DNA from 2 places in the Bradyrhizobium sp. 956_D2_N1_4 genome. Region 2 is predicted to be linked to the other one. Evidence: riboswitches for the same ligand, from Rfam matches in the RefSeq annotation. Region 2 holds a riboswitch; the other holds the start of a gene.

Region 1 (14,307 bases), 150 kb from region 2:
CAATCGGCTGAGCGCAAAATTGCCCATGGCGCGCGCGGCCATGCCGATGTTTTCGCCAAGCTGCGGCTCGACCAGGATCACGATGGGACCGTCGAGGGAAAGGCCCGCCTTGCTCTTGTCAGTCCCCGACATCTCGCTTCGCTTTCACACTGGTTCTCAAGGCCTTGGCAAGGCGCTCTTCAGGAATTGATTCAAAGCCGGCCCAAGGGGCCGGCTGCCCGTTCGCCTGTCGTTTGCCTGTCCTGACGAAATTCTCAAGGGAAATAACGGGTTGGATTCGACTTTTGAATCTCTTCTGAAGCCTGAGGCTCGCCCCCGCGGCAGGGCCCGCCCCGCCCCCCATCTGGGCAAGCTGGATGAGCTAAAAGTGCATAATCCCTTGGCTTTCGCCCGCTGCAGTCCGGTGCTAAGAGGCGGCGGATATTCCCGTGGCGCGCCAAAGCGCCGTTCCTAAGAGGCTTCCCCGATCATGGCAAAAATCAAGGTGTCCAACCCCGTCGTCGAACTCGATGGCGACGAGATGACCCGGATCATCTGGCAGTACATCAAGGACAAGCTGATCAACCCGTACCTTGATGTCGAGCTGCTGTATTTCGACCTGGGCATGGAGTACCGCGACGAGACCAACGATCAGGTCACCATCGACGCCGCCGAAGCCATCAAGAAGGTCGGCGTCGGCGTCAAGTGCGCCACTATCACCCCGGACGAGGCCCGGGTGAAGGAGTTCAACCTCAAGCAGATGTGGAAGTCGCCGAACGGCACCATCCGCAACATCCTCGGCGGCGTGATCTTCCGCGAGCCGATCATCTGCAAGAATGTGCCGCGCCTGGTTCCCGGCTGGACCAAGCCGATCATCATCGGCCGCCACGCCTATGGCGACCAGTATCGCGCCACCGACATCAAGTTCCCCGGCAAGGGCACGCTGACGATGAAGTTCGTCGGCGAGGACGGCACCGTCATCGAGAAGGAAGTGTTCAAGACCCCGGGGTCCGGCGTCGCGATGCAGATGTACAATCTCGACGACTCCATCATCGACTTCGCACGCGCCTCGCTGAACTACGGCCTGCTGCGCAACTACCCGGTCTACCTCTCGACCAAGAACACCATCCTCAAGGTCTATGACGGCCGCTTCAAGGATATCTTCCAGGACATCTACGACCGCGAGTTCAAAAAGGAATTCGAGGCCAAGGGCCTGACCTACGAGCACCGCCTGATCGACGACATGGTGGCTTCGGCCCTGAAGTGGTCCGGCGGCTATGTCTGGGCCTGTAAGAACTACGACGGCGACGTGCAGTCCGATACGGTCGCGCAGGGCTACGGCTCGCTCGGCCTGATGACCTCGGTGCTGCTCACCCCCGACGGCAAGACCGTGGAAGCCGAAGCCGCTCACGGCACGGTGACCCGCCATTACCGCGAGCACCAGAAGGGCAAGGAGACCTCGACCAACTCGATCGCGTCGATTTTCGCCTGGACCCGCGGCCTGTCGCATCGCGCCAAGCTCGACAACAATGCCGAGCTTGCCAAGTTCGCGAGCACGTTGGAGAAGGTCTGCGTCGACACCGTCGAGGAAGGCTACATGACCAAGGACCTCGCGCTCCTGGTCGGCGCCGACCAGCGCTGGCTCTCGACCACCGGCTTCCTCGACAAGGTCGCAGAGAACCTCACGAAAGCGTTGGCGTAAGCCCGCGCATTATTTTTGCCTGATCGGGGTTAGACATCATTATGGGCCGCGCTTGGGCGCGGCCCATTCATTTTGACACCGTTGCGCGGAGGCCACCCATGTCCATCGTCAAGTTCGCTGTCCCCTGCCTGATGCTGCTGGCCGCCCTGGCCGGGCCGGCCGCCGCCGCGGAGCCGCTCCCCGACGCCATCGCCGCCCCCGGCGAGACCGTCGTGCTCAGCGTCCATGCCGAAGGCGCGCAGGTCTATGACTGCAAGGCAGCCGCCGACGGCAAGCTTGCCTGGGCCTTCCGCGAGCCGGTGGCGACGCTGCTCGCCGAGGGCAAGACCGTCGGCCGCCACTATGCCGGCCCGAACTGGGAACTCGCCGACGGCAGCGCCGTGGCCGGCAAGGCCATCGGCAACGCGCCGGGCGCAACCGCCGCCGATATCCCCTGGCTCAAGCTGGAGGTCGCCTCCCGCCGCGGCAGCGGCGTGCTGACGCCCGTCACCACCGTCCAGCGCATCAACACCCACGGCGGCAAGCTCGAGGGTTCTTGCGACAAGGCCGGCGAATTCAAAAGCGCGCCCTACTCGGCCGACTACATTTTCCTGAAGAAGGGCTGACCGCTTAGGAGGCGGTGTCGTCGCGCTCCGCCTGCGCCAATTCTGCCGCCGCAAGATCGCCGGTCTCCTCGAGCCGTGCCTTCGCGGTCTGGTGGACGTGGGCGGCGAGCGTCGGCATGCGCTCGATCAGCGCGTGAAAATCCTGGGCGTCGAGCACGAGCAGCCGCGTCTTGCGCGTCGCCGTCACCGTACCGCTGCGTTTGGTCTTGTGCAGCAGCGCGATCTCGCCAAAGAACGTGCCGTCGGCGAGCCGCACCTGCTGGCTCGGCAGCGTGATCTCGACCTCGCCGGCAGTGATGAAATACATCGACGAGGCGGTATCGCCACGGCGCACCAATATCTCGCCCTGCTCGATGGTGCGGGCGCGGAGCAGCCGCATGATGTCGGCGATCTCCGCGGCCGAAAGATGCGAGAACAACGGCACCCGCGCCAGCATGCCCCAGGTCACCACGAAGTCGCGCCGCCTCACCTCCTCGGCAAAGGCGGTCGAGATGATCGCGACCGGCAGCGCGATCATGGCAAAACCTGAGATGATCGCAAACACCGAGACGAATTTGCCGAGCGGCGTCACCGGCACGACGTCGCCATAGCCGACGGTGCCGAGCGTCACGATTGCCCACCACATCGCGTCCGGAATGGTGCCGAGCTTGCTGGGCTGCACATCACGCTCGATGGCGTAGAGCAGCGAGGCGAAGGTCAGTACCACGCCGATCAGGATGACGATGCAGCCGATCAGCGCACGCCGCTCGGCATGGATGGCCGCGAGCAGCGAGCGCATCGCCGGCGAATAACGGATCAGCTTGAAGAACGGCAGCACGCCGAGCCCAGCCAGCGTCGCGTGCCGGCCGGTGGCCAGCACGATCGCGGCCGGCAGGAACGCCATGAGGTCGATGATACCGAGCGCGGAGAAGGCATAAGAGAGCCGGTCGGACAGCGCGGAGCCGTTGCGCTGGGTGTGCCCCGCCACGGTCCACAGCCGCGCCAGATATTCGAGCGCGAACACGATGACGGCGAGGACGGCGACCGCGCTGAACAGCGTGTCGAACCGCGCGTCGAGCTCCGGCACCGAGGCGAGGATCATCGCGACCACGTCGAGCACGATGACGCTGATGATCACCTGGATGAAGCGCGACCCGATCGAGTAGGCGAGCGGATCGTGCTCCAGCAATTCGTACAGGCGATCCCTTAGGTTGGGATCGGCCGAGCCACGTCCTCGCGGAACGAGGCGCATGGCCGTTTACGCGCCTGCCATCGCTTTTTCGATCGCCGCGAGCGCCTCGGGCGCCTTGGCGCCATCGGGACCGCCAGCCTGCGCCATGTCGGGCCGGCCGCCGCCGCCCTTGCCGCCGAGCGCCTCGGAGGCGACGCGCACCAGGTTCACGGCATTGAAGCGCGCGGTGAGATCGGCGGTGACGCCGACCACGATCCCGGCCTTGCCGTCCTCGGTGACGCCGACGATGGCGACCACGCCGGAGCCGATCTGCTTCTTGCCGTCGTCCGCAAGGCTCTTGAGATCCTTCATCTCGATGCCCTCGACCGCGCGCGCCATCAGCTTGACGTCGCCGACCTCGCGCACGCCTGCGGCTGCGCCGTTCCCGACGGATGTACCGCCGCCCATCGCGAGCTTCTTGCGGGCGTCGGAGAGCTCGCGCTCGAGCTTCTTGCGCTCCTCCATCAGGGCTGTGATGCGCGCCGGGACGTCGTCGATCGAGGTGCGCAGCTCGTTGGCCGCGGTCTTCGCCAGCGCCATGGTCTCGTTGGCGTGCCTGCGCGCGTAGTTGCCGGTCAGCGCCTCGATGCGGCGCACGCCGGAGGCGACCGCGCTCTCGCCGGTCAGCGTGATCAGGCCGATGTCGCCGGTGCGCTTCACATGGGTGCCGCCGCAGAGCTCGACGGACCAGCCGAGCGCGTTGGTGCCGCGCTCCCGCGCGGTCCGGCCCATCGAGACGACGCGGACCTCGTCGCCATACTTTTCGCCGAACAGCGCGCGCGCGCCGGCCTCGCGCGCTTCATCGACTCCCATCACGCGTGTCGTGACTTCGTCGTTCTCCAGCACCACGTCGTTGGCGATGTCCTCGACGCGGGCAAGCTCTTCCGCCGTGATCGGCTTCGGATGCACGAAGTCGAAACGCAAACGATCCGGCGCGACCATCGAGCCGCGCTGGGCGATGTGGTCGCCGAGCACCTGGCGCAGCGCCTCGTGGATGAGATGCGTTGCCGAATGGTGCGCGCGGATCGAGGAACGCCTGCCGTGATCGACCTCGAGCTGCAGCGCGGTGCCGAGCTTCAGCTCGCCGCTCTCCACGGTGCCGACGTGAACGAAGAGATCGCCGAGCTTCTTCTGCGTGTCGGTGACGCGGAACTTGATGCCGCCCTCGCCGCTGAGCACGCCGGTGTCGCCGACCTGACCGCCTGATTCCGCGTAGAACGGCGTCTGGTTGAGCACGATCGCGCCGGTCTCGCCGGCCTTGAGGCTCGCGGTTTCCTGGCCGTCCTTCACCAGCGCGGAGACCACGCCTTCGGCACTCTCGGTCTCATAGCCGAGGAATTCGGTGGCCCCGAGCTTCTCGCGCAGCGGGAACCAGATCGCTTCGGAAGCCGCCTCGCCCGAACCCTTCCAGGACTCGCGCGCCTTGGCCTTCTGGCGCTCCATCGCGTCGGTGAAGGAGGCCTGGTCGACGCCGATGCCGCGCGATTTCAGTGCGTCCTGGGTCAGGTCGAGCGGGAAACCGTAGGTGTCGTACAGCGTGAAGGCGACGTCGCCGTCAAACATGTCGCCCTTCTTCAGGGACGCGCTCTTCTCGTCGAGGATGGCAAGGCCGCGCACCAGCGTCTTGCGGAAGCGGGTCTCTTCCAGCCGCAGCGTTTCCTCGATCAGATTCTCCGCGCGCATCAGGTCGGGATAGGCCTGGCCCATCTCGCGGACCAGCGCCCAGACCAGGCGATGCATCAGCGGCTCTTTGGCACCCAGCAGCTGCGCATGGCGCATCGCGCGGCGCATGATCCGGCGCAGCACATAGCCGCGGCCCTCGTTGGAGGGCAGCACGCCATCCGCGACCAGGAAGGCCGAGGAACGCAAATGGTCGGCAATGACGCGGAACGAGGCCACGGTCTGCTCGTTCGGCCCGGCGCCGAGCGCCGACGACGTCGCATCGATCAGATGGCGGAACAGATCGGTCTCGAACACGCTGTCGACGCCCTGCATGATGCTGGCCATGCGCTCCAGCCCCATGCCGGTGTCGATCGAGGGACGCGGCAGATCCACGCGCTCCTCCTTCGTCACCTGCTCGTATTGCATGAACACGAGATTCCAGAATTCGAGGAAGCGATCGCCATCCTCTTCCGGCGAGCCCGGAGGTCCGCCCCAGATGTGGTCGCCGCGGTCGATGAAGATCTCCGAGCACGGGCCGCACGGCCCGGTGTCGCCCATCGCCCAGAAATTGTCCGAGGTCGGGATGCGGATGATGCGGTCGTCGGAGAAGCCCGCGATCTTCTTCCACAGCCCGGCCGCCTCGTCGTCGGTGTGGTAGACGGTGACGAGCAGCTTGTCCTTCTTGAGCCCGAACTCCCGCGTGATCAGGGTCCAGGCCAGCTCGATCGCGCGCTCCTTGAAATAGTCGCCGAACGAGAAATTGCCGAGCATCTCGAAGAAGGTGAGATGGCGCGCGGTGTAGCCGACATTGTCGAGGTCGTTGTGCTTGCCGCCGGCGCGCACGCATTTCTGCGACGTGGTGGCGCGCTGATAGGGCCGCTTCTCGACGCCGGTGAAGACGTTCTTGAACTGCACCATGCCGGCATTGGTGAACATCAGCGTGGGATCGTTGCGCGGCACCAATGGCGAGGACGACACGATCTCGTGGCCGTTCTCGGCAAAGAAGTTCAGAAAGGTCGACCTGATCTCGTTGACGCCGCTCATGTTCATCCAATCGGGTGTGCTTGGACCCGCGATACGCCATCCAAACCGGGCATTTGGGCTGATATCTGCGGGTCAAAGCGCTTTTAGACAAGGCCAGCTGCGCTGTCCAGAAACTGTGCAAGGAGATCAGTGAGTTGCCGCAGGCGCGCAATCCCGTTTGCAATCCCGTTGAAAGCCGCCAGGTGCGCGTTGACAGGCTTGGCCGGCCTGTGGTCTGTACCCATCTGTATCGTACGGCCACGTCGGGAGAGACCGGCTTTGGTGCCGGCGCCGAAGGAGCAACCGCCCCGGAAACTCTCAGGCAAAAGGACCGCGTGGCTTTGACGACATCTGGAAAGAGGCGCCGACGGGCAAATACCTTTTCATAAGGGTTGGCCCGGACTGCGTCCGCCGACGGGATAATACTCTCAGGCACAGCGACAGATGGGGCTTCGACTGGTGTCCATCGGGGAATCGTCCCCGGGGAACCGCCGAGGGCCCCGTAATGCTTGCGCGCCACGACCAAGATTCCCTCAAACGTACGCCCCTTCACGGGCTTCATGTCTCCCTCGGCGGCAAGATGGTGCCGTTCGCGGGCTATGACATGCCCGTTCAGTACCCCGCGGGCGTCCTGAAAGAGCACCTCCATACCCGTTCCTCCGCCGGCCTGTTCGACGTCTCCCATATGGGCCAGCTCGCGCTCCGGCCGAAGTCGGGCAAGGTCGAGGACGCCGCCCGCGCGCTGGAACGGCTGGTGCCGCAGGATATCGTGGCGATCGCCCCGGGACGGCAGCGCTATGCCCAGTTCACCAATCCGGACGGCGGCATTCTCGACGATCTGATGGTCGCCAATTTCGGCGATCACCTGTTCCTGGTCGTCAACGCCGCCTGCAAGGAAGCGGACGAGGCGCATCTGCGCGCGCATCTCTCGGACGACTGCATCATCGATTCGCTTCAAGACCGCGCCCTGATCGCGCTGCAGGGCCCGAAGGCGGAAGCGGTGCTGGCGAAATTGTGTGCAGAGGCGCCCGCCATGAAGTTCATGGATGCCGGCCCGCACAAGGTCGCCGGCCTCGACTGCTTCGTCTCGCGCTCCGGCTACACCGGCGAGGACGGGTTCGAGATTTCGGTCCCCGCGGCCGATGCCGAGCGCCTCGCCAAAACGCTGCTGGACAATCCCGATGTGATGCCGATCGGCTTAGGGGCCCGCGACAGCCTGCGGCTGGAAGCCGGGCTCTGCCTCTACGGCCACGACATCGACACCGCCACCACGCCGGTCGAGGCCGCGCTGGAATGGTCGGTGCAGAAGAGTCGCCGCAGCGGCGGCGCGCGCACCGGCGGCTTTCCCGGCACTGATGCGATCCTCGCTCATTTCGATAACGGCGCAAGCCGCCGCCGCGTCGGCCTGCGTACGGAAGGCCGCGCGCCGGTGCGCGAGGGCGCGCTGCTGTTTGCGGATGACGCCGGCGGCGAGCCGATCGGAAAGGTCACCTCGGGCGGCTTCGGCCCGAGCCTGAATGCGCCGGTCGCGATGGGCTACGTGCCCACGGCATCGAGCGCGCTCGATACAAAACTGTTCGCCGAGGTGCGCGGCCAGCGGCTGCCGCTCACGGTCGCCGCCATGCCTTTCGTGAAAAACACCTACAAACGCTGAGGACAAGACAATGACCACGACGCTGTACACCTCCGACCACGAATGGCTGGCCATCGACGGCGACGTCGCCACCGTCGGCATCACCGACTACGCGCAGTCCCAGCTCGGCGACGTCGTGTTCGTCGAGCTGCCCAAAGCCGGCCGTGCGCTGAAGAAGGCCGAAGCCGCCGCCGTCGTGGAGTCGGTGAAGGCCGCCTCCGACGTCTACGCGCCTGTTACGGGCGAAGTGCTCGAGACCAACGACGCGCTCGCCGCCGAGCCGGCGCTGGTGAACTCGGACGCGCAAGGCAAGGCGTGGTTCTTCAAGATCAGAATTGCCGACAAGAGCGAGCTCGGCGGCCTCATGGATGAGGCCGCCTACAAGGCACATACGGCGTGAGATGAAGCGAACTCTGACCTCATATTCGGTGTCATCACCCGCCTTGTGCGCACTGCGCACTGGGGCGGGTGATCCAGTACGCCGCGGCTTCTCGGCTCAAGCCGTGACGCCTGCGTTTACTGGATGCCCCGCCTTCGCGGGGCATGACGGCGACAGCGAAATCTAAAGCGAGGACCCATGATGACCGCGCACCGCAAATCCAATGGCGACACCGCCGCCACCTTCGTTCGCCGCCACATCGGCCCGTCGGCGCGCGACGTCACCGCAATGCTGGAGGCCGTCGGCGCCAAGAGCGTGGACGCCCTGATGGCGGAGACGCTGCCGGCCTCGATCCGGCAGACCGCCCCGCTCGACCTCGGCAAGCCCTTGAGCGAGACCGAGGCGATCGCGCACATGGCCGAGCTCGCGCGAGAGAACCAGGTCTTCACCTCGCTGATCGGCCAGGGCTATTCCGGCACGGTTTTGCCCGCGGTGATCCAGCGCAACATTTTGGAGAACCCGGCCTGGTACACGGCCTACACGCCCTACCAGCCCGAGATCAGCCAGGGCCGGCTGGAGGCGCTGCTCAACTTCCAGACCATGATCTGCGACCTCACCGGGCTCGACGTCGCCAACGCCTCGCTGCTCGACGAGGCGACCGCCGCGGCCGAAGCCATGGCGCTCGCCGAGCGCCACTCGCGGGTCGAAGCAAAAGCCTTCTTCGTCGACAAGGACGTGCATCCGCAGACGCTGGCGGTGATGCGCACCCGCGCCGAGCCGCTGGGCTGGACCCTGATCGTCGGTGATCCCCTCGCCGATCTCGACAAGGCCGACGTGGTCGGCGCGCTGCTGCAATATCCGGGCTCCTCGGGCGCCGTGCGCGACCTCAGGCCCGCGATCGCGACGTTGAAGGCCAAGGGCGCGCTCGCGATCGTTGCCGCCGATCTCTTGGCACTGACGCTGCTCGCCTCGCCCGGCGAGTTGGGCGCCGACATCGCGATCGGCTCGGCGCAGCGCTTCGGTGTGCCGATGGGTTATGGCGGGCCGCACGCGGCCTATATGGCGGTGCGCGATGCACTGAAGCGCTCGCTGCCCGGCCGCATCGTCGGCCTCTCCGTGGACTCGCGCGGGATGCCGGCCTATCGCCTCGCGCTGCAGACCCGCGAGCAGCACATCCGCCGCGAGAAGGCGACCTCCAACATCTGCACCGCGCAGGTGCTGCTCGCCGTGATCGCCTCGATGTACGCGGTCTATCACGGCCCCGAGGGTCTCTCGCAGATCGCGCGCAACGTGCATCGCCGCGCCGCCGTGCTCGCAGCGGGCTTGCGCAAGCTCGGCTTTGCGCCGCAGTCGGATAGCTTCTTCGACACGCTCAGCGTGGACGCCGGTGCCAAGCGCGCCGAGATCGTCGCGCGCGCGGCTGCCGAGAAGATCAACCTGAGCGTCGGTGAGACGGCGTTGCGCATCGCGCTCGACGAGACCACAACGCCGGCAACCGTCGAAGCGGTCTGGCGCGCATTCGGCGGCACGCTCACCTATGCCGAGATCGACGCCACCACGCGCGAGGCGCTGCCGGAGTCGCTCAAGCGCACCACCGCCTTCCTCACCCATCCCGTGTTCCACGCGCATCGCTCGGAAACCGAGATGCTGCGCTACATGCGCAAGCTCAGCGATCGCGACCTCGCGCTCGACCGCGCCATGATCCCGCTCGGCTCCTGCACGATGAAGCTGAACGCGACGACCGAGATGATGCCGCTGACCTGGCCGGAGTTCGGCAGCCTGCACCCGTTCGCCCCGCGCGAGCAGGCCAAGGGTTACCACGCACTGTTCGCGCGGCTGGAAAAATGGCTGTGCGATATCACCGGCTATGACGCGATCTCGCTGCAGCCGAATTCGGGCGCGCAAGGAGAGTATGCCGGGCTGCTCGCGATCCGCGGCTATCATGCCGCGCGCGGCGAGACGCACCGAAAAATCTGCCTGATCCCCTCCTCCGCCCACGGCACCAACCCGGCTTCGGCCGCGATGGTCGGCATGGACGTGGTGGTGGTCGCCTGCGAAAAGAACGGCGACGTCGACGTCAACGATCTCCGCGCCAAGGCCGAGAAGCATTCGGCCGATCTCGCCGCGGTCATGATCACCTATCCCTCGACACATGGCGTGTTCGAGGAGCACATCCGCGAGATCTGCGACATCGTGCACGGCCATGGCGGCCAGGTCTATCTGGACGGCGCCAACCTCAACGCGCAGGTCGGCCTGTCGCGGCCCGGCGATTACGGCGCCGACGTCAGCCATCTCAACCTGCACAAGACTTTCTGCATCCCGCATGGCGGCGGCGGCCCCGGTATGGGCCCGATCGGCGTGAAGGCGCATCTCGCGCCGTTCCTGCCCGGTCATCCGGCGACGCAAGCCGAAGCACCGGTCGGCCCGGTCTCGGCCGCGCCGTTCGGCTCGGCGTCGATCCTGACCATCTCCTACATCTACATTCTGATGATGGGCGGTGACGGCCTGAAGCGCGCCACCGAGATCGCGATCCTCAACGCCAACTACATTGCCGCGCGCCTCGATGCGCACTTCCCGGTGCTCTACAAGAACGCGAAGGGCCGCGTCGCACATGAGTGCATCGTCGACCCGCGCGCGCTGAAGACGACGTCGGGCGTCACCGTGGACGACATCGCAAAACGCCTGATCGATTACGGCTTCCATGCCCCGACCATGAGTTTTCCGGTGCCGGGGACGCTGATGATCGAGCCGACCGAGTCGGAATCGAAGGCGGAGCTGGACCGGTTCTGCGACGCCATGATCGCGATCCGGAAGGAGATCGCCGAGGTCGAGGCCGGCCGCTTCAAGATCGAGGCTTCGCCTTTGCGTCACGCCCCGCACACCGTGCACGACATCGCGGACGACGATTGGAATCGCGCCTACACCCGCGCCGAGGGCTGCTTTCCCGACGGCGTCTCGCGCACCGACAAATACTGGTGCCCGGTCGGTCGCGTCGACAACGTCTATGGCGACCGCAACCTGGTGTGCTCGTGCCCGCCGGTGAGCGATTACGCGGAAGCGGCGGAGTAAGGGATCGTAGCTTCGTAGGGTGGGCAAAGCGACTTGTCCGCCGTAGCTCGAAGAGCGAAGGCGGAAGCGTGCCCACCACCTTTATGCGCGTTGGAATATGGTGGGCACGGCGCTTGCGCGCCTTTGCCCACCCTACGTCCCCGAACGCGTATCAAGGGTGCAACGAGCGAACGGTTCTGTCGGTCCCAACGCCACAGCCGTTCGTTGGTCAGAAGCGTTCCGCCCCACCAGCGTCTGATCGGGGTTTGACGGCGGAAATCCTCCCGGCCTTCAAGGACCGCTTCCCCAAATTCGGTGAGCGATAGCCGGCTTCGGCGAAAGGCGGCGTTGCGGCCTCGCGCGGGGCCAGCGTCGCGAGTTTCGGATCGAGACCCGTGATCACCGGCATTGGGCCGGACCCAAGCCCTTCGAGCAGCGGGCCCAATTCCCATTGATCGAACACGCGCGTTTGCAGCGGACCGTCCGGTTGAAACAGCTCCTTGGTACGGTTGTGCCCCCGCGCAATCAGGTCGAGAAGCCGCGCTTCCGTCGTACCTAGTCCGGTGATTGGTGATGGCAGTTCTGCCAGCAATTGTTCCATCGCAGGCTTCAGGAAGGGCAGCCTGGGGAAATCCCTGCCGAGCAATCCGAAACAGAGCTCCGGCGTTGGCGCCCGGTAGGCTTCCCAGGCCATGTTGGCGATCTCGAAGTCGCAGTCCGCGACCTCCAATTCCCGCACCATACGATCGCGAAGCTCTGTGCCGTCCGCTCCGCGCAGATCGAAATTGACACGTCGCAATCTCAGACGATCGGTGATCGATGGATGGGACCGCAAATAATCGAGGATCCAGATCAGTTGCAACTGACTATTGGGCTCAGGGTCGAACCACAGCTCGATGAGATCGACGCCATAGGTCTCGCAAAACCAAATCAGGCCTGTCTCTTTGTGCGCGAGACCGGTCTGAGGCAACCGGCCAACAAGATCGGACCAACGCACCTCCGGATCGCCTCTGACATAGCCTCCCGTCAGGTATTGCTCGAGGTGATGCGAGGTAGGCAGTGGCCCCGAAACGAAGCGAAAGATGAACGGCACGACCATGTCGGCGCGATCCGCATGGGCAAGACCGACGCCGGACGAACTGGTCAGGATCACGCGTTTCATCGCGAACGCCCCACAAAACGAAACGGGCACTGACGACGTCGGCAACTCAACGTCCTCAGCGCCCGCTCCTCGCGAAAGTTCTTCGCGTTAGGCCTTACTCGTCCGCCGGCTCCTCGCCGTCGGCGTCACGCTCCGGTGCACCGGCGAGAATCTGCTCGGCGATCAGGCCGGAGTTCTGGCGGATCGAGGTCTCGATCTTGGCGGTGATGTCGGGGTTGGCTTTCAAAAACGCTTTCGAGTTCTCGCGGCCCTGGCCGAGGCGCTGGCTGTCATAGGAGAACCAGGCGCCGGACTTTTCGACGATGCCGGCCTTGACGCCGAGATCGAGGATCTCGCCCATCTTGGAGACGCCCTCGCCGTACATGATGTCGAATTCGACCTGCTTGAAGGGCGGCGCCAGCTTGTTCTTCACCACCTTGACGCGCGTCGTGTTGCCAACCACTTCGTCCCGCTCCTTGATCGCGCCGATGCGGCGGATGTCGAGACGGACGGAGGCATAGAATTTCAGCGCGTTGCCGCCGGTCGTGGTTTCCGGCGAGCCGTACATCACACCGATCTTCATGCGGATCTGGTTGATGAAGATCACCATGGTGTTGGATTTGTTGATGGAGGCCGTCAGCTTGCGCAGCGCCTGGCTCATCAGACGGGCCTGGAGACCCGGCAGCGCGTCGCCCATCTCGCCCTCGAGCTCGGCCTTCGGCACCAGAGCCGCGACCGAATCGACCACCAGCACGTCTACCGCACCCGAGCGCACCAGCGTGTCGCAGATTTCCAGCGCCTGCTCGCCCGTGTCCGGCTGCGAAATCAGGAGCTCGTCGATGTTGACGCCCAGCTTGCGCGCATAGACCGGGTCGAGCGCGTGCTCGGCGTCGATGAAGGCGCAGATTCCGCCCTTCTTCTGCGCTTCCGCCACCGTGTGCAGCGCCAGCGTGGTCTTGCCCGAGGATTCCGGCCCGTAGATTTCCACGACGCGCCCCTTCGGCAGACCACCGATCCCGAGCGCAATGTCGAGCCCGAGGGAACCCGAGGACACCGCCTCGACATCCATCGACCGGTCGTTCTTGCCGAGCTTCATCACCGAGCCCTTGCCGAACTGGCGCTCGATCTGGGAGAGCGCGGCGGCCAGAGCTTTACTCTTGTCCATGGAAGATCCTTCGACGATACGCAGGGCAGTGTTGGACATTGGGTCGTGCTCCTTATGGCGAGGATTCGCTAGAGGGACAAACGATTGGCGGGGCGGGCCGGCGATAAAAGTAATGTACCCTATTTGTTCCAAGTTCGCAATATGTTCTTTCGCGGATTTTGGTACTGGCCTGTTTCCGGCGACATTGCCCTGGTTTGAAATGACACGTGGCCTGTTTTGTTCTGGGCCAACCATAAGGTGTATTCACGGGCGGAACACGCCGTCATATATTACCGAAATTTCCCGGGTCTGGCACAATCTGCATAGACGCTCGTTCCGATTGAGCGCAGGGTTCCCTCTCAATCGGGGGGTGACACCATGACCGAGCGACTTATTCAGACAGGTATTGTCACCGTAGGCACCGTGAACGCTGGCCTAATCGTCTGGCTGATCCTGATGATTTGAGGCCGCCTCAGTTGGCGGCCTCTTTTCCATCCAGCTTCTCATCGATGTAGGCCCGCGCTCCCTTTGAGGCCGCTCTAGTGGGAGCCATTCCTGCGAAGCGATCTCCTTGCCCGATCCTGGGATAAACAATCCATTCCCATTTTTCTTCGGTGAGTGGCCGGCCATAAAGCCGCCGTCCGGTGCGGTCCTATAGTGGCCCTACTTCGCATCTGCGAGTGGCCGGCATCTAACCGGCGGGTTTTTCTTTGTCCTCGTGCGGCTGCTCGCCACGGTTTTCGGCAGTCTGCTCCGGATCCCCGGGCTTCTTCCCGGCCAT
Region 2 (14,307 bases):
GACGGTGTAGAATCTTTCGATCGGGTAGCGCGTGCCGCAAACGATCAGCACGACGAACAGGAACAGCCCTTGCAGCGCCCATAGCGACGGCAGATCGGTGCCCATCGCCAGCGACGTCAGGACCGGCAGCACGATCGTGCCGATCGCAACGTAAAAAAGAAGCCGCAGGCCGGAACTCATCGCGGCGAAGTCGGCCGCAAATTGTTTCAGCCGTGTGCCGGCGATGATCACCCAGAAGACGGCCGATACGCTGATGGCCGCCACGAGTCCGAGCAGGAAGTTCTGCACCTCGCCGAGCGAGCTCACGAAGTTGCCGTTGGCGTGCGCCATCGCGTAGGTGAAGGCCGACGCGCTGGTCATCGCGAGCCAGTAGATGTGCGGCGACAACACCGCGAGTCCGACCACGACCGATATCCACGGCGAAGCGGACGTGAAATAGGCGCGGCGCGCGGGATGAGCCAGCGCGGCAAATGCAAAGCTCGCCACGAGGAAGACCGAATAATATTTGCCGACCATCGCCAGCGCCGTGGTGCATCCTACCGCGACCGCCCAGGCCGCGCTGCGGGTCTCGAACGCGCGCAGAAAACACCAGGTCGCGAGCGGCCAGAGCGCAAGCAGCACCGCATTGGCGTTGAAGCGCTGGGCGTGGAACTGATAGGCTGGCGTCAGCATCAGGAGCAGCAGCACCAGGATGCGTTTGTGCCCGGTCACGAACTGCCGTGCGATCCGGTCGACGAAAAACAGGGCGAGCCCGGCATTGGCCATCGCCATCAATTGCAGCGACCAGTTGCTGAGCGGGAAAACGGAGGTCCACACCGCCGTAACCCAGCCCATCAGCGGCGGATGCTTGTGGTAGCCCCACGCGAAACGGCGCCCGAGCGTCCAGGCCTCGAGGGTATCAGGGTGCAGGCCGCTGCCGGCATAGGCGACGACCAGATAGATCGTCCAGAGCGCGACAAAGCAAACAATGAGAAGCGGAACGGCCCAACCCGCCTCGACGCCGTCGAGCCAGCGCAGGAAAGGCCGCCGCCATCGCGCCGGCGCGCGATCGGACCGCTCGGCCATCGCCCGAAATGAAAAATCAATCGACACGGGACTCAAATGCAGGAAGGAAGTGATGTGCGAACCGCGCACATCTATTTCAAGTCAGAAACAAATAGCAATGATTGGACACTGGAAGAGTTAAAAGCTGACGCGAGGCTGACAAACGAAAACGGCGCCGCTGATGACAGCGACGCCGCGTAACGCTCGGGGAAGGCGCGCTGGCGCGCCCTCGCCTTACTCGGTCTTGTCGATGTTCCAGAACACCGGCGTCGCCGGGCCGTCGAGCACGCCGGTGAGCGACTTCCGCCACGCGCTCGGCGCCAGATACTGGCCGAGCGGCACGTAGATCACCTGGTCATAGGCTTCCTTCTGGATCTCGGTCGCGATCTTCTTCTGATCGTCGAGCGAGGCGGCGCGGACGAAGTCGTCCTTGAGCTTCTCGATCTTGGCGTTCTCCGCCCAGCCGAACCAGCCCTTCTTGCCCTGGCCGCCGATCGACAGATTGGCGATCGGGTTGGACACGTCGGCGCTGACCCAGTTGGTGAAGAACATGTTCCAGCCGCCCTCCTTCGGAGGCTTCTGGCTGGCGCGCCGGCTGACCACCGTCTGCCAGTCGGTCGCCTGCGCGTCGACCTTGAAGCCGGCCTCGCGGAGCAACTGCACCGCGACCGTCGGCTGCGCCTTCAGCGTCACGACGTCGCCGGGCACCATGACCACGACGGGCGTGCCGTCATAGCCGGACTCGGCGAGCGCCTTCTTGGCTTCCGCCATGCCGTTGCCCTTGACCAGCGATTCCGAGCCGACGTCGGTCGCGAACGGCGTATCGCAGATGAAGAACGCACCGCAGATCTTGTAGTATTTGGGATTGCCGACGAGCGCGTCGAGCACGTCCTTCTGGTTCATCGCCAGAAGTGCGGCACGGCGGATCTTCGGATTGTCGAAGGGCGGATAGAGGAAGTTCATGCGCCCAAGGGTCTGGTAGCCGAACTTGTTCAGCGTCTCGGTCTTGAGGTCGGCATTGCCTTCAAGGACGGGCAGCAGATCCCACGGCGGCACTTCCATGAAGTCGATGTCGCCCGATTGCAGCGCGTTCACTGCGGTCTGCGCATCCGGCATGGTGATCCATTCGACGCGATCGACCTTGACCAGCTTGCCTCCGGCAGTCCAGCTCGACGCCTCCTTGCGCGGCACGTAGTCGGTGTTCTTGACGTAGACCGCCTTCACGCCGGGCTGGAATTCGCCCTGCACGAACTTGAACGGGCCGGAGCCGATCTGCTCGGGGATCTGCTTGTCCGGCGGCGTTTCGGCGAGACGCTTCGGCATCATGAAGGCGACGCGCGAGGACGGCTTGCCGATGGATTCGAGCACGAGGCCGTAGGGCTCCTTCAGCTTCAGCGTGATCGTCTTGGGGTCGGTCGCCTCGATGCTCGCAGTAAACTGCATCATCTGCTGGCCCATGCCGTCGACCGCGGCCCAGCGCTTCAGCGAAGCGGCGCAGTCTTCCGCCGTCACCGGCGTACCGTCGTGCCACTTCAGGCCGTCGCGCAGCGTGAAGGTGTAGGTGAGCTTGTCGTCGGAGATCTTCCAGTCCGCCATCTGCGGCTGGATCTTGAAATTCGAGTCCGTCGCGATCAGCGTGTCGTAGACCATGTAGCCATGGTCACGCGTGATGTAGGCGGTGGTGAAAATCGGATCGATGATGCGCAGATCCGAATGCATCACCGCGGTGATGGTCTTGCTGGCGGCGGCAAGTACCGGCGAGGCCATCGCCGTCGAAAGCGCAACGACCGATAGCGCAAGTGTGGAGGCGAACGCGCGACGCCCCCGGCGCATCAAGCTCAACATAAAAGTTTCTCCTGACGTGAAACTGTTCAAAGGCAGGTTATTGGTTGAGCATTCGGTTCGTTCTTTAGGCGAACTAACCTCATGCGATGCCTTTGTCTTTCGAGACTTGCAGACAGTGTTGAGCGCGTCAATCCGGTTTCGCTGCAGCCCCAAGCGGCGCGCCCACGGGCTCCACAAAGACCGGTTTGGCTCTACAACGCTTTCCGCCAGTCCCGTCCGCGCCAATGCAATGCGCGTTCCATCTTTCGAAGCTTGAGAGACATTAAGATGAATCCAGCCAATCTTCCCTTCGATTCCGAGGCGATGCTCGAGGGCCTGCGCACCTGGGTGGAATGCGAGAGCCCGACCTGGGACGCGAGTGCCGTCAACCGCATGCTCGATATCGCAGCGCGGGATATGGCGATCATGGGTGCGACGATCGAACGCATCGGCGGTCGACAGGGCTTCGGCGGCGTGATCCGCGCGCGCTTCCCGCATCCGAAACAGGGCGAGCCGGGCATCCTGATCGCCGGCCACATGGATACCGTCCACCCGGTCGGCACCATCGAGAAGCTGAAATGGCGGCGCGAGGGCAACAAGTGCTACGGCCCCGGCATCTACGACATGAAGGGCGGCAACTATCTCTCGCTGGAAGCGATCCGGCAGCTGGCACGCGCTTCCTTCACCACGCCGCTGCCGATCACCGTGCTGTTTACGCCCGACGAGGAAGTCGGCACGCCCTCGACGCGGGACATCATCGAGGCGGAGGCCGCGCGCAACAAATATGTGCTGGTGCCCGAACCGGGCCGCGCCGACAACGGTGTCACCACCGGACGTTACGCCATCGCGCGTTTCAATCTGGAAGCGACGGGCCGGCCGAGCCATGCCGGCGCGACATTGTCGGCCGGACGCTCGGCGATCCGCGAGATGGCGCGGCAGATCCTCGCCATCGACGCGATGACGACGGAGGACTGCACCTTCTCTGTCGGCGTCGTGCACGGCGGACAATGGGTCAATTGCGTTGCCACGACCGCCACCGGCGAGGCGCTGTCCATGGCCAAGCGCCAGGCCGATCTCGACCGCGGCGTCGAGCGGATGCTGGCGCTGTCGGGCACGACCAATGATGTCACGTTCAAGGTGACGCGCGGCGTCACGCGCCCCGTATGGGAGCCCGATGCCGGCACCATGGCGCTGTATGAAAAGGCGCGCGGCATCGCCAAGTCGCTCGGCACTGAGCTGCCGCATGCGAGCTCTGGCGGCGGCTCCGACGGCAACTTTACCGGCGCGATGGGCATCCCGACGCTCGACGGCCTCGGCGTGCGCGGCGGCAACGGCCACACGCTCGAGGAGTTCATCGAGGTCGAGAGCCTAGTTGAACGCGGGCGCCTGATGGCGGGCTTGCTGGCGACGCTCGACTGACGACGCAGCCTTCGCACTGCACAATGCGTTGGCAGTCGCGGTTTAAATTTAGCCTTGTCTAAAAATGAGGCGCATCGTACTGCTCGATTGTCCACGCGACGATGCGGGAGAGATCGCAACGAGAGTTCAGGCTTTCGTTGCGGCGCCGACGGAGCAACCGCCCCGGAAACTCTCAGGCAAAAGGACCGTATCGTCAGGACGATCTGGAGAGAGGCGGCACGGCCAATGTGGTCGTGACGTCCACCGAAGGGGATAGTCCGGAGCTGACCTCGCCGAGGTCCGCGCCGGATCAAGCTCTCAGGTAACCGTGACAGATGGGGCGCCGCCAACGGCCTTTGGCCGGCGGTTAGCCGACTCTAACTCACGGGAGCCCCGAACCTGCCATGACCCATATCGCCATCATCGGCGCCGGCATCACCGGCGTAACGACTGCCTATGCCCTGCTCGAACGCGGATACAAGGTGACGGTGCTCGACAAGCACCGCTACGCCGCGATGGAGACGTCCTTCGCCAATGGCGGACAGCTCTCCGCCAGCAATGCCGAGGTGTGGAACAGCACCGCCACGATCCTGAAAGGCCTGCGCTGGATGTTCCGGCGCGACGCGCCGCTGCTGATGAACCCGCGGCCGAACTGGCACAAATATTCGTGGATGAGCGAGTTCGTCGCCAATATCGGCAACTACCGCGCCAACACGATCCAGACCACGCGGCTCGCGATCGAAGCCCGCAAGCATCTGTTCGAGATCGCGGAGCGCGAAGGCATCGACTTCGATCTCGAACGCTGCGGCATCCTGCACATCTATCACGACAAGAAGGGTTTTGAATCCGGCCTGCAGGTCAATGCGCTGCTGAAGGAAGGCGGGCTCGATCGCCGCCCGGTAACGCCAGAGGAGATCCGCGCCATCGAGCCGACGCTGCGCAAGGACTATTTTGGCGGCTTCTACACGCCGTCGGATGCGACCGGCGATATCCACAAGTTCACGCGCGGACTTGCGGAAGCCTGCAAGCGGCGCGGCGCGACCTTTATCCACGAAGCCAACATCGATTCCATTGCCCAGGCAGGTGGCGGCTTTGTCATCGGCTGGGCTGATCTTTCGGCCAGTGATGCTGTCGCATCCGTGCGCGGCATGCTGAAGGCTGACGGCGTCGTGGTCTGCGCCGGTGTGGCCAGCCGCCACTTCGCCGCCCTCCTCGACGAGCGCGTCAACGTCTATCCGGTGAAGGGCTATTCGATCACCGTTCAGCTCGACACTGCCGCAAGCCGCAATGCGACGCCGACCGTGAGCCTGCTCGACGAAGCCGCAAAAATCGTCACCAGCCGGCTGGGCGCCGATCGTTTCCGCGTCGCAGGCACCGCCGAGTTCAACGACTTCAACCGCGACATCCGCGCCGACCGCGTGCAGCCGCTGGTCGACTGGGTGCGCAGCAACTTCCCCGGCGTCGAAACGTCCAAGGTCGTGCCCTGGGCCGGGCTGCGGCCGATGATGCCGAACATGATGCCAGTGGTGCGCGCAGGACGGATGCCAGGCCTTTTCTTCAACACCGGCCACGGCCATCTCGGCTGGACCTTGTCGGCCGCGACCGCGCAGATGATTGCCGGGACCATCGACGGCTGGCGCGGGCTCAACGCACCGCCGACCGCCCCCTCACTCAGGGTTGAGCGCGAGTTCCGTCATGCATCCTGAGTGGTCGATATCGGAGGCTCGGCGGCCCCTTGCGACCGCCCTGCCCTTGGCACACAATTTGCCCCGAAACGTCGGCTTCCACGGCCGGCTTTCCAGCCCGAGTGACAGGCGTGCATGATAGACAGAACCGATTCCACGGGGGCCTCCCGGCCCCACAAGTTCCGCAGCCGGAGATAGGTGCATGCTAGGTTATCTCATTCGCCGCGTTCTGGCCGCGGTGCCCGTGATGGGCGTCGTCGCACTGTTCGTCTTCCTGCTGCTGCGGCTGACGCCGGGCGATCCCGCCGCCATTCTCGCCGGCGATAACGCGACGCCGGAACGGCTGGAACGCATCCGCGACTCGCTCGGCCTCAACGAGCCGCTGATCGTGCAATTCATCACCTGGGTGAACAAGCTGCTGCACGGCGATCTCGGGACGTCGCTGATCTCCAACCTGCCAGTCATGAAGATGATCAGCCAGCGCGTCGAGCCGTCGATCTCGATCGCGCTCTCGACAATCATTCTGGCCGTCATCGTCGCCGTGCCCCTGGGCGTCATCGCGGCGTGGAAGCACGGCACCTGGATCGATCGTTTCGTGATGGGCCTCTCCGTGCTCGGCTTCTCCGTGCCGGTGTTCGTGGTCGGCTATCTCCTGATCGAGGTCTTCGCGATCGACCTTCGCTGGGTGCCGGTGCAGGGCTTCCGCAGCATCTTCAACGGCTTTGGACCGTTCTTCGAACGCATCATCCTGCCGACCTGCGCGCTCTCCTTCATCTACATCGCGCTGATCGCGCGCATGACGCGTGCGGCGATGCTCGACGTGCTTGGTGAGGACTACGTCCGCACCGCCCGCGCCAAGGGCATCAACGAGGTCGCAGTGATGATGCGCCATGCGCTGCGCAATGCCGCGGTGCCCGTTATCACCGTGATCGGCACCGGCTTTGCGCTGCTGATCTCCGGCGTCGTCGTCACCGAGAGCGTGTTCAACATCCCCGGCATCGGCCGCCTCACGGTGGACGCGGTGTTGGCGCGCGACTACCCAGTCATCCAGGCGATGATCCTGCTGACGTCGCTGATCTATGTCGTCGTCAATCTCCTGATCGACGTCGCCTACACGCTGCTCGATCCCCGGATCCGGTACTAGGGCTAAGGATAACAACAAAAATGTCCGTCGATAGCCTTCCCCAGTCGTCCATTCCGATCACGTCGCCGCTGCGGCCGCGTTTCGGATTCCTCACCTCGACGCCGATCATCGCGGCGGCCACGATCCTGCTCGCGTTGATCGTGCTGGTCTCGATCCTGGCGCCGCTGATCGCGCCGCACGATCCGGTCCAGCTTGCGCCCTCGCAGCGGCTGAAGCCGGCCTCGGCGCAGTTCCTGCTCGGCACCGACGCCTATGGCCGTGACCTCTTGTCGCGCGTCATCTATGGCGGCCGCATCTCGCTCCTGATCGGCATCGGCTCGGCGATCCTGTCGATCGTCATCGGTCTTGCGATCGGCCTCGTCTCCGGCTTCTTCAAGCTGGTCGATGCCGTCCTGATGCGCGTCATGGACGGCCTCATGGCGATGCCGAGCATCCTGCTCGCGATCGCCGTGGTGTCGCTGTCCGGCGCCAGCATCTGGACCGTGCTGGTCGCGATCACCATCCCCGAAATACCGCGCGTGGCACGCCTGGTGCGCTCGGTCGTGCTGTCCGCGCGTGAGGAACCTTACGTCGAGGCCGCGATCTCGGTCGGCTCCAGCCTGCCGAAGATCATGTGGCGACATCTGATGCCGAACACGATCGCGCCGCTGATCGTCCAGGGCACCTATGTCTGTGCCTCCGCGATCCTGACCGAGGCCATTCTCTCCTTCCTCGGCGCCGGTATCTCGCCGGAGACGCCGACCTGGGGCAACATCATGGCCGAGGGCCGTCAGTATTTTCAGCTCAAGCCGACGCTGATCTTCTGGCCGGGCCTGCTGCTTTCGATCGCCATCCTCAGCATCAATCTGATCGGCGACGCCGCCCGCGACGCCCTCGATCCCCGCATGAAGCAGCGGGAGGGCAAGTGATGACGGATCAAGTGATGACCAACCCAGTTCTCGACATCAACAACCTCGTCGTCTCCATCGGCAAGAAGCCGAAGGGCGCAAACATCATCGACGGGATCTCGATCCAGGTGCATAAGGGCGAGACACTGTGTCTCGTCGGCGAAAGCGGCTCGGGCAAGTCGGTGACCTCGCTCACCACGATGGGCCTGCTGCCGAAGGGCACGCTGGTTCCGACCGGCGGCAGCGTCAAGCTGGTCGGCGAAGAGATTCTCACCGCGACCGATCGCCGCCTGCGCCAGCTCCGCGCGACGCAGATGGCGATGATCTTCCAGGAGCCGATGACCGCGCTCAATCCGGTGGTGCCGGTCGGCCGTCAGATCGACGAGGTCCTGCGCGCCCACACCGATCTCGACGCCAAGGCGCGGAAGAAGCGCATTCTCGACATGATGGAGCAGGTCCGCCTGCCCCAGGTCGAGCGCATCTTCGCCTCCTATCCGCATCGCCTGTCCGGCGGCCAGCGCCAGCGCATCATGATCGCGATGGCGCTGGTGCTGGAGCCGAAGCTGCTGATCGCCGACGAGCCGACCACCGCGCTCGACGTCACCACGCAGAAGCAGATCCTGACGCTGATCCGCGACCTCCAGCGCGATCACGGCACCGCCGTCCTGTTCATCACCCACGACATGGGCGTGGTTGCCGAGATCGCCGACCGCGTCGCTGTGATGCGACAGGGCCGGCTGGTCGAGACCGGTCCGCTCGAGACCGTGCTGCGCAACCCGACCATGGAGTACACCCGCAATTTGCTTTCTGCGGTGCCGAGCCTGGTGCCGCGCGCGGCACGGCCCGAGACCAAGGAGCCGGTGGTGCTGGAGGCCAACGAGCTCGGCAAGGTCTATAAGGAGCGCGCCTTCTTCGGCAAAGGCCGCGAGGTCGTCGCCGCCGACAAGGTCACGCTGACGCTGCGCAAGGGCCGCACGCTCGGCATCGTCGGCGAGAGCGGCTCGGGCAAGTCGACGGTGGCGCGGTGCATCGTGCGCCTGATCGATCCGACCTCCGGCGGCGTGCGCCTTGCCGGCCGCGAGATCGCCGACATCTCGCGCCGCCTGCTCCAGCCGCACCGGCAGAAGATCCAGATCGTGTTCCAGGATCCCTACCGCTCGCTCAACCCGCGCATTACCGTCGGCGAGAGCATCGCGGAAGGCCCGATCAATTACGGCACCTCGCATGCCGATGCGATGAAGCGGGCGCGCGAATTGCTCGAGCTCGTCGGCCTGCCCGCGGACGCAGTGACGCGCTATCCGCACCAGTTCTCCGGCGGCCAGCGCCAGCGCATCGCCATTGCGCGTGCGCTCGCGCTCGACCCCGACGTGCTGGTCGCGGACGAAGCGGTCTCGGCACTCGACGTCTCGGTTCAGGCGCAGGTGCTGGAACTGCTCGACGAGATCCAGAACCGGCTCGGCATCGCCATCCTGTTCATTACCCACGATCTCCGCGTCGCAGCCCAGATCTGCGACGAGGTCGTGGTGATGCAGCACGGCCGTGTCGTCGAACAGGGCCTGGCCGCCGAGGTGCTGACGCATCCGAAGGAAGCCTACACCAAGGCGCTGCTGGAGGCCGCACCGGGCCGCGGCTGGGATTTTGCGAACTTCAGGCCGGTGTCGGAAGGCGTCGCGGCGACGGCTTGATCCGCATACTCCGTCATTGCGAGCGAAGCGAAGCAATCCAGACTGCCGCCGCGGAAAGATTCTGGATTGCTTCGCTTCGCTCGCAGTGACGGGTAGCGACCATCATCATTCGAAAATGACTTAAAGCCATGCGCGGCGGCATGGGCTCCTCGCTTGCCCCCGCCTCGAAGCCAAGGCTAACGTCGCGCACTTTCAAACGCTGGACCAGAATTAATGACACGTATAGCCGTCGGCGGCTTCCTGCACGAGACCAACACGTTCGCCCCGACGAAGGCGACTTTCGCGGACTTCCAGCATGGCGGCGGCTGGCCGGCCATGACGGAAGGCGCCGACGTATTGAAGGTGATGCGCCGCATCAATGTCGGCCTCGCCGGCTTCGTCGACAGCGCCGAAGCCAATGACTGGAACCTCATTCCGACGATCGCCTGCGGCGCAAGTCCGTCGGCGCATGTCACCAGGGACGCCTTCGAGCGTATCGTGAAGGTGATGGTCGACGGTATCGCCGCCGCCGGCCCGCTCGATGCGGTCTATCTCGATCTGCATGGCGCGATGGTGACCGAGCATCTCGACGACGGCGAAGGCGAGATTTTGGCGCGCGTGCGCCGCGTCATCGGCAAGGACGTTCCGCTGGTTGCCAGCCTCGACCTGCACGCCAACGTCACGCCCGAGATGATGGAACACGCGGATGCGCTGATCGCCTACCGCACCTATCCGCATGTCGACATGGCCGAGACCGGCCGCGCCTCCGCAAGGCACCTCGCCCTGCTGCTGCAGACCAGGCAGCGCTTTGCAAAGTCGTTTCGCCAATTGCCGTTCCTGATCGCGATCAGCTGGCAATGCACCAATGACTTTCCCACCAAGGGCATCTACGAAAAACTTGCCGCGCTGGAGAGCGACGCCGTTCCGACGCTGTCCTTCGCGCCCGGCTTCCCCGCCGCCGACTTCCGCGACTGCGGGCCGAGCGTGTTCGCCTATGGCAAGACGCAGGCCGATGCCGACCGCGCGGCCGATGCGATCGTCAAACTGATCGAAAGCCACGAGGACGATTTCGACGGCAAGATCTGGTCGCCCGACGACGGCGTGCGCCATGCGATGGAACTCGCCAAGGGCGCGAGCAAGCCGATCATCATCGCCGACACCCAGGACAATCCTGGCGCCGGCGGTGATTCCGACACCACTGGCATGCTGCGCGCGCTGGTACGCAACAAGGCGAGCGCTGCGACCGGCGTGATCTACGACCCGGTCTCGGCCAAGGCCGCGCATGCGGCCGGCGTCGGCGCCACCGTGACGCTGTCGCTCGGCGGCAAGTCCGGCATTCCCGGGGATGAGCCCTATCGCGAGACCTTCATCGTCGAAAAGCTCTCCGACGGCCGCTTCGTCGCGCCCGGCCCCTATTACGGTGGCCGCGAGATGGAGATGGGTCCCTCCGCATGCCTGCGCATCGGTGACGTCCGCGTCGTCGTCTCCTCGCACAAGGCACAGCTCGCCGATCAGGCGATGTACCGCTATGTCGGCATCGAGCCGACCGCGCAGAAGATTCTGGTCAACAAGAGCTCGGTGCACTTCCGCGCCGATTTCGAGTCGATCGCGGAAAAGCTGATGATCTGCGCCGCGCCCGGCGCGATGCCGGCCGACACAGCCACCCTGCCCTGGACGCGCCTGCGGCCGGGCATCCGCATCAAGCCGAACGGCCCCGTTTTCACGCCCCCATCACGCTAACCGGACAGGACACATGCCCACGATCGACCGCATCGACGGCTATGCCGACGAACTCACTGCTATCAGGCGCGACCTCCACGCCCATCCCGAGATCGGCTTCGAGGAAGTGCGCACCTCCGGCATCGTCGCCGACAAGCTGAAGAGCTGGGGCATCGAGGTGCACCGCGGTCTCGGCGGCACCGGCGTGATTGGCGTCATCAAGGGCAAGGGTTCGGGCGGCAAGCGCATCGGCCTGCGCGCCGACATGGACGCGCTGCCGATGGAAGAGAACACCAATCTGAAATGGAGTTCGAAAATCCCCGGCCGCTTCCACGGCTGCGGCCATGACGGCCACACCACCATGCTGCTCGGCACCGCGCGCTACCTCGCCGAGACCCGGAATTTCGACGGCACCGTGCACCTGATCTTCCAGCCGGCCGAGGAAGGCCTCGGTGGTGCGCGTGCGATGATCAAGGACGGGCTGTTCGAGAAGTTTCCCTGCGACGAGCTCTACGGCCTGCACAACGCGCCCGACCTCAACCTCGGCGAAATCGCGATCCTGCCCGGCCCCGCGATGGCCAGCGCCGACTTCTTCGACCTGCGCATCACCGGCTACGGCGCGCATGGCGCGATGCCCGAGCGCTCCAAGGACGCGGTGATCATCGCGACCACGCTGGCGCAGGCGATCCAGACCATCGTCAGCCGCAACGTCGAGCCGCTGCAGGCCGCCGTCATCTCGATCACGCAGATTCACGCCGGTTCCGCCTACAACGTCATCCCTGGCGAGGCCCATCTCTGTGGCACCATCCGCACCTTCTCGGATGAAGTCCGCGCCCTGATCGCCGAACGCATCCGCACGATCTGCGCCGGCATCGCGAGCGCCTATCAGTGCGTGATCGAAGCCGACATCCGCGACACTTTCGGCGTGCTGGTCAACCAGGTCGAGCAGTCCAAGGTGGTCGAGGAGGTCGCGCGCACCGTCGTCAACCCCGCCAACGTGATCACCCGCGCCCAGCCGAAGATGGGCAGCGAGGATTTCGCCGACATGCTGCAAACCATTCCCGGCGCCTATTTCTGGATCGGCCACGACGGCTCGGTGCCCGTGCACAATCCCGGCTTCGTGCTCGACGACAAGATCCTGCCGATCGGCGCCAGCATGTTCGCCCGGATCATCGAAACGCGCATGCCGGTAGGTTAGCAATGCACAAAAAGAGCGTCGAAGAGGCCGTCACCTCGCTGCACGATCTCTCCGCGGTCGATCTGATCGCGGGCTATCGCGCCAAGCAGTTCTCGCCGAGCGAGGTGCTGGAGGACGTGCTTGCGCACGTCGCTGCGTGGGAACCGCATCTCAAGGCGCTCTACGCGTTCGATCCCGACAGCGCGCGCGAGGCCGCGAAGGCCTCGACCGCGCGCTGGAGCGGGGGCGAGCCATCAGGCGCGCTCGACGGCGTGCCTGTGACGGTGAAGGACAACATCGCGACCAAGGGCGTGCCCATCCCGCTCGGCGCTGCGAGCGTGAAGCTCGTGCCGGCCGAGAAGGACGCCCCGCCGGCTGCGCGGCTGCGCGAGGCCGGCGCGATCATCTTCGCAAAGACCACCATGCCCGATTACGGCATGCTGTCCTCGGGACTCTCCAGTTTCCACGCGCTGGCGCGCAATCCCTGGGATCTCTCCAAGAATCCCGGCGGCTCCAGCGCGGGCGCCGGCGCGGCGGCTGCGGCTGGCTACGGCCCCTTGCATCTCGGCACCGATATCGGCGGCTCGGTCCGCCTGCCTGCGGGCTGGTGCGGTCTCGTCGGCCTGAAACCGAGTTTTGGCCGCGTGCCGATCGACCCGACCTACGTCGGCCGTGTCGCCGGTCCCATGACCCGCACGGTCGACGATTGCGCGCTGATGATGAGCGTGATTGCAAAGCCCGACCGGCGCGACGGCATGAGCCTCCCCGCCGAGCCTCTCAACTGGAAGGGGCTGGAGAAATCCCCGCGCAAACTCCGCATCGGCCTGATGCTCGATGCCGGCGTCGGCCTGCCGGCAGAACGGTCGGTCCGCGATGTTGCAGTGAAAGCCGCAAAGGCGTTCGAATCCGCAGGGAGCGTCGTCACCGAGGTCGACGGCATTTTGACCCGCGAGATGCTCGACGGCCTCGACAATTTCTGGCGCGCACGGATGTGGGACGATCTGGCCAAGCTGACGCCGTCCGAACAGGCAAAGGTGCTGCCCTACATCTTCAAATGGGGCGCATCCGGCGCAAAGCTCTCGGGTGTGGATGTCATCCGCGGCTTCAACCAGACCATGGCGATCCGGGCGGCCGCTTCAAAACTATTCTGCGAGCTCGACTATGTGATCTCGCCGACCGCGCCGAACGTGAACTATGCGGCGGACTGGGCCTCGCCCACCAACGATCCGATGCGGCCGTTCGAGCACATCTGCTATACCGTGCCGTGGAATATGTCGGAGAACCCCGCCGTCTCGATCAACGGCGGCTTCGACGCCAACGGCTTTCCCATCGGCGTGCAGATCGTCGGCCGCCGCTTCGACGATATCGGCGTGCTCGGCATGGCCAAGGCGTTCGAGGGCTTGCGCAGCGCACAGCAGCCCTGGCCGAGCCCGCCGGCAAAGTAGGCATTCCGTCATGGCCGGGCTTGTCCCGGCCATCCACGTTCTTGTACTGCTCGCATGCCCAGTCCGCGCAAGACGGACAACGGCGACCATGCGTCTCGTCTCATTGAGATCGCACTTAAGATGAGGAAGGAAACCACCATGGCGTATGAGACGATCAAATACGAGGTCGCCGAGCAGATCCTCACCATCACGCTGAACCGGCCGACAAGCTCAACGCCTTCAACGCGCAGATGCAGGCCGAGCTGATCGACGCGTTCGACGCCGCCGACAAGGACGACGACGTCCGCGCCATCATCGTCACCGGCGCTGGCCGCGGTTTT

What was found. A riboswitch is a leader RNA that binds a small molecule or an ion and turns the genes downstream of it on or off. The one in region 2 is predicted to bind glycine.
Region 1: it holds a riboswitch for glycine, as region 2 does, so the genes downstream of both, gcvT (glycine cleavage system aminomethyltransferase GcvT) here and AB7535_RS20615 (D-amino acid dehydrogenase) in region 2, are expected to answer to the same signal.

Annotation. Positions count from the first base shown of each region.
Region 1 is NZ_CP197237.1:4,487,769-4,502,075, forward strand. It holds gene AB7535_RS21370 (TrmJ/YjtD family RNA methyltransferase) at 1-132, opposite strand, end outside; gene AB7535_RS21375 (NADP-dependent isocitrate dehydrogenase) at 470-1,681, shown strand; gene AB7535_RS21380 (DUF3455 domain-containing protein) at 1,780-2,286, shown strand; gene AB7535_RS21385 (cyclic nucleotide-gated ion channel) at 2,291-3,517, opposite strand; gene alaS (alanine--tRNA ligase) at 3,524-6,202, opposite strand; glycine riboswitch at 6,436-6,524, shown strand; gene gcvT (glycine cleavage system aminomethyltransferase GcvT) at 6,687-7,835, shown strand; gene gcvH (glycine cleavage system protein GcvH) at 7,846-8,214, shown strand; gene gcvP (aminomethyl-transferring glycine dehydrogenase) at 8,395-11,262, shown strand; gene AB7535_RS21410 (hypothetical protein) at 11,471-12,403, opposite strand; gene recA (recombinase RecA) at 12,498-13,586, opposite strand; gene AB7535_RS21420 (hypothetical protein) at 14,218-14,307, opposite strand, start outside.
Region 2 is NZ_CP197237.1:4,334,801-4,349,107, forward strand. It holds gene AB7535_RS20600 (glycosyltransferase family 39 protein) at 1-1,065, opposite strand, end outside; gene AB7535_RS20605 (ABC transporter substrate-binding protein) at 1,279-2,889, opposite strand; gene AB7535_RS20610 (M20/M25/M40 family metallo-hydrolase) at 3,157-4,287, shown strand; glycine riboswitch at 4,382-4,485, shown strand; glycine riboswitch at 4,489-4,603, shown strand; gene AB7535_RS20615 (D-amino acid dehydrogenase) at 4,671-5,972, shown strand; gene AB7535_RS20620 (ABC transporter permease) at 6,154-7,095, shown strand; gene AB7535_RS20625 (ABC transporter permease) at 7,116-8,003, shown strand; gene AB7535_RS20630 (ABC transporter ATP-binding protein) at 8,018-9,667, shown strand; gene AB7535_RS20635 (M81 family metallopeptidase) at 9,881-11,386, shown strand; gene AB7535_RS20640 (M20 aminoacylase family protein) at 11,400-12,563, shown strand; gene AB7535_RS20645 (amidase) at 12,566-13,987, shown strand; partial or broken gene AB7535_RS20650 (crotonase/enoyl-CoA hydratase family protein) at 14,126-14,307, shown strand, end outside.